DNA from 4 places in the Ensifer sp. LBL genome. Region 2 is predicted to be linked to each of the others. Evidence: predicted binding sites of a transcription regulator. Region 2 holds the regulator's gene; each other region holds the start of a gene.

Region 1 (2,202 bases), 240 kb from region 2:
AGGCCTTAGGCTCTTGTTTTTATGCATGTCGTTGCCGCAAAACCGCTGCACACTTTTGCGCGACACGCATTAGCGGCTGCCGATCCAGTTTAGCGCATCGCGCCAGTCGGTCATGCGCACCGGCGTTCCGTGCGAGCCGCTTTCGAACAGCACGAAGCGCGTCGGGTAACCCTTGGCTTTCAGCGACCGATAGAGCGCCTTCTGGCCTTCGGCCGGATAGACGCTGTCGCGGCTGCCATGGCTGAAGAACATCGGCAGCTTCGCCTTATAGGCGGCGCTTTTCGTGAAGTCAGGATCACTGACGCCGCCCATCACCATCATGCCGGAGAGTGCTGAGACGGCGGAGGCGTCACGCGAGACACCCCAGCAGATGAAGCTTCCCATCGACGCGCAGGCGAGCACGACCGGACGGCCGCCGGAACGTTCGGACACGTATCGGACCAGGCCGGCGATATCGGCGGCCCCTGCCGTATCGAAGGACCGGACGCTCGGGGCGTAATAGACGCCGCCATTGGCGACGGCGAGGTTCTTCAGCCGATTGAAGTTGCCTCCGAAGGAAAAGTCATTGGCACCCAGCCGGCGGTCGCCGCCGCGCCCATGGATGAAGATGACCGAAAACCCGGCGCCGCGATCGGGGCCGACCCGGGTCACGTCCAGCGCACGGCCGCCAATATCGAGCGTTTCGTTGACCTGCTCGCTCTTGACGCCAAGCGACACATAGGCGCGCTTCACCCGGCGCTCCGGGATTTCGTCGCGCTCGTTGATGTCCCGCAGTTCCTGGTAGTCGACCGTCAGGTCGTCGCCGCCATCCTCCTGGCCGAGCACTTTGGTATAGGAGAACAGTTCGTCCTTATAGGGCTTGAGCGTCTGAGCCTCTGCCGGCGAACCGGCAATTGCCAGGGCCAAGGCGAACAGGCAGGCGCGAAACGGAAAAACAACTGTGGACACGGCCAAATGACGGGCTCCCTCTTTGGCCGCAAGCCTTGCCATTGGCCGCACCGCAAAGCAACACTTGGCCAGAAACACGGCCGTTCATGCGAAAAATCACCGGCGGCCGGCGCCAGAAATTCTCCTTTTGTTCGCGTATCCTGTGAGAGTCTGGCAGAATTCAGGTGATTCGACCGCCGGGGGATGGCGGCAAAGCCTGGGGCTTGCTAAGGCCTCTGGCATTCCCGAACGACAGGAACGATCCGAACGGCCCCATGGACGACAACAGCGACCTCTTCTCAATGCCCGAGCAACCGAAGCCCGTTCAGCCGAGCGCCAAGCCGGCCGTGGCTGCAGCCCCCATCGCGCGCGAAGAACCGCGCCCTGCCCCGAAGGGCAGCGATGGCAGCGATTACGATGCGTCGGCGATCGAGGTGCTCGAGGGCCTTGAGCCCGTCCGCCGTCGTCCAGGCATGTATATCGGCGGCACCGACGAGAAGGCGCTGCACCATCTCTTTGCCGAAGTCATCGACAACTCGATGGACGAAGCGGTCGCCGGCCATGCCAACTTCATCGAGGTCCATCTCGATGCCGAGGGGTTCCTGACCGTCACCGACAACGGCCGCGGCATCCCGGTCGAAAACCATCCGAAATTCCCCGGCAAGTCGACGCTCGAAGTCGTCATGACGGTGCTCCATGCCGGCGGCAAGTTCGACGGCAAGGCCTATGAAACCTCGGGCGGTCTGCACGGCGTCGGCGTTTCCGTCGTCAACGCGCTCTCCGACGCGCTCGAAGTCGAAGTCGCCCGCAATCGCAAGCTCTACCGCCAGCGCTTCTCCCGCGGCATTCCGCAGGGCGGGCTCGAGGAACTCGGCGACGTGCACAATCGCCGCGGCACGCGCGTCCGCTTCCATCCGGACCCGGACATTTTCGGACCGCACGCGCATTTCGAACCCGGCCGGCTTTTCCGCATGGCTCGCTCGAAGGCCTACCTTTTCGGTGGCGTCGAGATCCGCTGGTCGTGCGATCCGTCATTGCTGCAGGAAGGTTCGGAGATCCCGGACAAGGCGGTCTTCCACTTCCCGGGTGGCCTGAAGGATTACCTGGCGGCAACGCTCGGCAAGGAATTCACCGTCACCCGCGAGATCTTCGCCGGCAAGTCGGAGAAGGCCAACGGCCACGGCTCGCTCGAATGGGCGGTCACCTGGTATGGCGGCGATCAGCAGGTTCATTCCTACTGCAACACCATTCCGACGCCCGAAGGCGGCACGCACG
Region 2 (2,202 bases):
TCCGCGCAAGCCACGTCTCCTATGCCTCCGTCGGATCTTATCGCTTCGGTGAAATCGGTAGAGGGGGAACGATGACTCCGCTGAGATCAGCCGCATCGGTAGCGTCCGTCAACATTAAGAACGGAGGCAATGGCATCAATGAAAAAGAGACTGATCCTGACGGCGTTGGCGTGTTTTGCGGCGACCGCTATTGAGGCGCACGCTGACGACCTGGTTTTCCAGCTGAAGAACAACACCAGCGTGGTACTGACGAACTTCTATACGTCACCGGTCGGCGTCAATGAGTGGGAAGACGATGTTTTCGGTCGGCAGGTCCTGAACCCCGGCGAGAGCATGGAGATCACCATTGCCGACGGGCGGGACGTCTGCAAATACGACATGCGATTCGAATTCGAGGAGGGCTCGGCCCTCGATACGACCGAGGACACGCAGGATCTCTGCGAGCTCGGAGAATATACGATCCACGAATAGACGATCTGGATTTCACCCGAAATGGAAAGAGCCTCGCCAATTGCCTTGGCGAGGCTCTTTTTTGATCCGGTGTTCTGCCTGCAGCTCAATGGTAGCGGCGGATCAGCCCGACAAGCTTGCCCTGGATCTTCACGCGATCCGGTCCGAAGATGCGCGTCTCGTAGGCGGGGTTGGCGGCTTCGAGCGCAATCGACGCGCCCTTGCGACGGAAGCGCTTCAGCGTCGCTTCCTCGTCGTCCACGAGCGCCACGATGATGTCGCCGGGATTGGCCGAGTTGCCGTTGCGGATGATCACCGTGTCGCCATCGAAGATGCCGGCCTCGATCATCGAATCGCCCTTCACTTCAAGGGCGTAATGTTCGCCGCTGCCGATCATGTCGAGCGGCACGGTGATGTCATGGGTGTTGTTCTGGATTGCCGAGATCGGAACGCCGGCAGCGATGCGCCCCATCACCGGGACGGAAACTGACGTGCTTTCGGCAACTGGGGCGGGCTTCGGCGCGGCAGGAGCGGCCGCCGGCGGCTTTCCAAGGCTGCCTTCGATCACGCTCGGCGAGAAGCCTCTGCGCGGCTGCTGCTGGCCGGCGGCGTAGGCTTCCGGAAGCTTGATGACTTCGAGCGCGCGCGCCCGGTTCGGCAGCCGGCGAATGAAGCCGCGTTCTTCGAGCGCGGTGATCAAACGGTGGATGCCGGACTTCGACGCCAGGTCGAGCGCATCCTTCATTTCATCGAATGACGGCGGTACGCCCGACTCCTTCATGCGTTCGTGAATGAACAGAAGCAATTCCTGTTGCTTGCGGGTCAGCATGGCACGTCGCTCCAGAGGCGTGAAACAAATCAAGAACAGACACTATCTGTTCCATATGTGTTCCGCAAGTGCCTAAAATTCCGTGAATTCAGGCAATTGGCCGCTTCTGCGGGTGTCGATCGGTCACTTTTGCGGGAGCAGGGCGCCTATCGGCGACGGTGCGTGCCAAAAACGCGCCGGCAGGCACCAGTCGCGCAGCTGATTCGAGCGAATCACGGGGCTCTATGAGGAGAGATTTAGGTCGCTTGCGAGGTCGAGCAGGCGTCCTCGAACTCCTTCACCGTCTCTGCGCTGTTGTCTTCCGGAAGCACCGCGTCGGCCGCGTCGGTCGCGACGGGCGTGTCGCCGTCATAAACGAAGGACTGGATGTAGAACGCCAGCGCGCCCTTCCACACGTTGCGTCCATCGATCTGGTGGCACGGCACGGCCCGTTCGAAATCGGTCTGGAGTTCATCCACCGTCGCAGCGCTGAGCTTGACGTCAGGCATATTGGGCGATGCGACTATCGAAGCGAGAAGCAGGGCGGCAAGCACGGGGAACGTCCACTTGATGAAGGGGTGGCACTACAGGGTGGGAAACGATGTGAACCGTGCTTTCGTTCCGAAGTCCAGCAAGCATGGCGATCACTCTGCCGTGTTCAACAGCTCTTTGCCTGCAGGCTGTGTCTGATTTGCGCCAGCCGCTGCACCTCGAGTTCATCTTGACCGTTCCTCTTGCGACGGGCGAAGAACGCACCGGCACTATCGGCTCTGGGGCCGGGGGTGGGGGATGCGCAAAAATCCCTGCGAGGAAGGGGCTTCACCGTCTCGACAGGAGGTCAAAAAAAGATAACTTTGCGTGGAAAGTGGGGTAATTGCATGCGTAGATTGTCGTTGGTGGTGCTCGGTCTGTTGCTCACGGCCGGAGCGGCGTCTGCTGAAGAA
Region 3 (2,202 bases), on a different contig from region 2:
GTCCTCGTCAACCACCCGCAGGCGCAATTGCCCGACGCGATTGTCGACCGGGGCACGTGGTTCGCCAGCGTCCCGTGTGCCGCCTTCCGCTTGCAATTCGAGGGCCTCGATCTTGGCGCCGCGGCGGGTGAGCTTGCTGGAGGAAACGAGGATGTCCTCGACATCCTTCTGGCTCATGGCGAAATGGCCCTGCAGCTTGCGCACACGCTCGTCGAGACGGCCGAGATCCTCCATCAGCCGCGCGACTTCGCCCTGGATCAGGTGCGCCTGTTCGCGCATGCGCGCATCCTTGAGGATCGCCTGGATCACCTGGATCGACAAAAGGAGCAGGGAGGGTGAGACGATGACGATCCGCTGGCGGTGCGCCTTCTGCACGATAGCTTCGAAATGCTCGTGGATCTCCGCAAAGATCGATTCCGAGGGGACGAAGAGGAAGGCGGTGTCCTGCGTTTCACCCGGGATCAGATATTTGCCGGCGATATCGCGCACATGCGTTTCCATGTCGCGGCGAAAGAGTTGGGCGATCTGCTGACGGCGTTCCGGGGTCGCCGCGTCACGCATTGCGTTCCAGGCTTCGAGCGGAAACTTGGCGTCGATGACGAGCGGCGGCTGGCCATTCGGCATGCGGATGGTGCAGTCGGGCCGCACCCCGTTCGACAGCGTCGCCTGGAATTCGAAGGCGCCCATCGGCAGCCCGTCGGCGATGATCGCTTCCATGCGCGACTGGCCGAAGGCGCCGCGCGTCTGCTTGTTCGAGAGGATCGCCTGAAGCCCGGCCATATCCTTGGCGAGCGACTGGATGTTGTTTTGGGCCGTGTCGATGACCGCGAGGCGCTCCTGCAGCCGGCGCAGGTTTTCATGCGTCGCCTTGGTCTGCTCGCTGATCGAGGTACCGATGCGGTGGGTCATGCCGTCGATGCGCTGGCTGAGCGTCTGGTTGAGTTCCGCCTGCCGGGCGCCGAACACCTCGGCCATCGCCGCGACCCGCCCCTGCATCTCCGTCTGGGCGGCCAGCAGCATTGCCATCTGCTCCTGCCGCTCGTCGTCGCGGGGATTACGTCGGCGCGACAACGCCATCAGACCGGCAACGACGACCACAAGGCCGGCGGCAATCACGAGATGGCCCAGGGTGATCGGCAGGGTGCCGATGAAAAACAGCGGCTGGGCGAAGGGAAGGGGCGCAGGTTCCATGCGCCAAACCTAACAGATTCTCTCGCGAAGTGTAGATCAAAACGAGAACAGATGCGCGTCGAGGTTAATGCCCGGCCAGGGGCGAACGGGTGCCGCAGGTGGCAAGGCAATTTCCTTGCGCGTCGATGGAAAGATCGGCTATGGGAGCATCATGACCATCAAGCCGCTCATCATCCTTCCCGATCCTGTGCTTCGCCAGGTTTCCACGCCGATCGAAACCGTCGACGCGGACGTCCGCCGTCTGGCCGACGACATGCTCGAAACCATGTATGATGCCCCCGGCATCGGCCTTGCCGCGATCCAGATCGGTGTCGCCAGGCGCATGCTGGTGCTCGACGTTTCGAAAGAAGGCGACGAGAAGACGCCACTTGTCTTCATCAACCCCGAGATCGTCGCTTCGTCCGACACCTATTCGGTCTACGAGGAAGGCTGCCTGTCGATCCCGGATTATTACGCCGAGGTCGAGCGCCCCGCTGTCATCACCGTCAAGCATCTGGACCGTGACGGCAAGGAACAGACGATCGAGGCCGATGGCCTGCTCGCCACCTGCCTGCAGCACGAGATCGACCACCTGAACGGCGTGCTGTTCATCGACCATATCTCCAAGCTCAAGCGCGACATGGTGATCCGCAAATTCACCAAGGCCGCCAAGACGCGCGGCGCCAAGGCGATCTGAGCCTTCGATCGCGGACGGCCGCGCGAAAGCTTGAAGGCGGGAACCCATTGAACATTCCAGGAAGAGCGTGAAACGGCTTTCCTGGAATTGTCCTGTTTTTAGAGAATGAGATCATTTCGCCGTTTCCCCGCATGAAGTGATCTGAAAGGACGGAGTTACCGCCTTGTCGCTTCGCATCATCTTCATGGGCACGCCGGAATTTTCTGTGCCGACACTGGCGGCACTGGCCGAGGCCGGCCATCAGATCGTCGCCACCTACACCCAGCCGCCGCGGCCGGGCGGCCGTCGCGGGCTCGACCTGCAGAAGTCGCCGGTGCACCAGGCGGCCGAGTTGC
Region 4 (2,202 bases), on a different contig from region 2:
GCGGTAGTTGAGGCCGAGGGTGACGAAGCGGTCTTCGAACTCGCGCATCTGGAACGAAGCGCGCACCAGGATCGCCATGTCGTTGAGCTTGTGGCTCTTGCGCTGCAGCTGCTCGATTTCTTCGCCGACGGCGCGGGCTTCCTCTTCCGAATCCCAGGCGGCATGCACCTGCACCTTCTCGTCATCCGGGTCGGTTCGGTCGGTAAAGAGCGTCTTGCCGAGGCGGCCCTCGTTGTGGGCGATCAGATGGCCGGCAGCACCCAGGATATGTTCGGTCGAGCGATAGTTGCGCTCGAGCTTGATCACCTTGGCGCCCGGAAAATCCTTCTCGAAGCGCAGGATGTTGTCCACCTCCGCGCCGCGCCAGCCATAGATCGACTGGTCGTCGTCGCCGACGCAGCAGACGTTCTGCGGGACGCCCTTCGGCCGCTGGGCGAGCAGCCGCAGCCACATATACTGGGCGGTGTTGGTGTCCTGGTACTCGTCGACGAGGATGTAGCGGAACTTGTCGTGATAGTCCTTCAGCACATCCGGATGATTACGGAAGATGCGGATCGGGTGTAGCAGCAGATCGCCGAAGTCGCAGGCGTTCAGCGTCAAGAGCCGGTTCTGGTAGGCGGCGTAGAGTTCGCGGCCCTTGCCGTTAGCAAAGGCGCGGGCGTCGCCCTCGGGGATCTGGGCGGGGTCGAGGCCCTTGTTCTTCCAGCCGTCGATCAGGCCGGCGAACTGCTTGGCCGGCCAGCGCTTGTCGTCGATGCCTTCGGCCTGGATCAACTGCTTGATCAACCGCACCACGTCGTCGGTGTCGAGAATGGTGAAATCGGAGCGCAGGCCCACGAGTTCGGCGTGGCGGCGCAGAAGCTTGACGCCGATCGAGTGGAAGGTGCCGAGCCAGGGCATGCCTTCGACCGCATGGCCGACGAGCACGCCGATGCGCTCCTTCATCTCGCGCGCCGCCTTGTTGGTGAAGGTCACCGCGAGCATCTGCGAGGGGAAGGCGCGGCCGGTCGTCAGGATATGGGCGATGCGCGTGGTCAAGACCCGGGTCTTGCCGGTGCCGGCACCTGCGAGCACCAGCACGGGTCCGTCCAGCGTCTCGACGGCTTCGGCCTGTTCCGGGTTGAGGCCTTGGAGATAATCCGGGCGCGGCTGAGCGCGATCACGCGCCGCCATGGCGCGCGCGGCGATGCCGCCGGTTGCCGGAACACCTGCGGGGGCGGGCTGCTGCTTGCGCGGCGCCGGCTCCTCGTCGAAGAAGGGAATATCGTCGAAACCACTCATCATGCGGCTCAATGTAGTGATTCGGTGGGGAAAGGCCAGAAAGGATGTTCTTCTTTTATTCCGTTTTCTGCGCCAGCCGCACCAAGCCTGTGGAAAGACAGGCGATTTCGAGACCGCTTATTCTTGGGCCTGTTTCGTTTGTCGCATGTCGTCGCCGCAAAACCGCTTCACACTTTTGCGCGACATGCTTCAGCCAGCCGTCTTGTCGAAAGCGGGATCGACGGGCACCTGCAACGCGGTCGCAAGCTGGTTGGTGCGGGCGGCAAGCGAGATCACGCGCAGGAGATCGGCGTGCTCGGCATCGCTCATGCCCTTGGCTTTTGCCGCCGCCGTATGGGAATGGGCGCAGTAACCGCAGCCATTGGTGACGGAAACGGCGATGTAGAGCATCTCCTTGACCAGCGGGTCGAGCGCAGACGGCGTTGCCATCACCGCCTTCACATCGCGCCAGGTCTGCTCCAGCAGCTCCGGGTCGAAGGCGAGCCACAGCCACATATTGTTGATGAAATCGGACTTGCGGGTGGCGCGGATGTCGTCGAACACGGCCTTGACGCGCGGATCGGCTTCCGGATTTGGGGGCGGGGTTACGGTGCTCATGGGGCTCCTTCGCTGTTGTCGTTGGTGGCGGCATGCGGGCTGGCCGGTCGCTTGATGCGACGACGATAGCCGACGTTGCAGCGATTGCCAGCGTTGCGTTTGAGGAGCCGTCGCCGATGCGTTCAATTGGGGATTTCGGTGCAGGGTTGATTGTTCGAGCCAAGGGGCCCGATGTAAACAGCACGCCCTTGCTCGAGCCCTGACAGGCGTTGCCGTTTTGCGTGACGATGAAGACCCGGCGGCCGCAAAAGCCCGAAAACAACCTTGCTCTCGTAAAACGTGTTCCAGCCAAAAGCTGGTTGTGCTCCATAGGTCGGTGACCTA

What was found. The regulator LexA, encoded in region 2, represses DNA repair genes until DNA is damaged. The targets are predictions, from matches to a motif close to TGTTCNNNNTGTGTTCNG.
Region 1: the regulator LexA is predicted to act here: its motif matches at 1,066-1,083, upstream of parE (DNA topoisomerase IV subunit B).
Region 3: the regulator LexA is predicted to act here: its motif matches at 1,224-1,241, upstream of OKW20_RS05355 (DNA recombination protein RmuC).
Region 4: the regulator LexA is predicted to act here: its motif matches at 1,327-1,344, upstream of OKW20_RS18635 (ATP-dependent helicase).

What each region holds. Positions count from the first base shown of each region.
Region 1 is NZ_JBNDJY010000003.1:779,097-781,298, forward strand. Features, by position in the region: gene OKW20_RS15390 (alpha/beta hydrolase) at 70-990, opposite strand; gene parE (DNA topoisomerase IV subunit B) at 1,203-2,202, shown strand, end outside.
Region 2 is NZ_JBNDJY010000003.1:537,346-539,547, reverse strand. Features, by position in the region: gene OKW20_RS14220 (hypothetical protein) at 139-471, shown strand; gene lexA (transcriptional repressor LexA) at 557-1,279, opposite strand; gene OKW20_RS14210 (hypothetical protein) at 1,516-1,767, opposite strand; gene OKW20_RS14205 (hypothetical protein) at 2,041-2,202, shown strand, end outside.
Region 3 is NZ_JBNDJY010000001.1:1,099,880-1,102,081, reverse strand. Features, by position in the region: gene OKW20_RS05355 (DNA recombination protein RmuC) at 1-1,191, opposite strand, end outside; gene def (peptide deformylase) at 1,343-1,867, shown strand; gene fmt (methionyl-tRNA formyltransferase) at 2,031-2,202, shown strand, end outside.
Region 4 is NZ_JBNDJY010000004.1:580,264-582,465, forward strand. Features, by position in the region: gene OKW20_RS18635 (ATP-dependent helicase) at 1-1,284, opposite strand, end outside; gene OKW20_RS18640 (carboxymuconolactone decarboxylase family protein) at 1,471-1,878, opposite strand.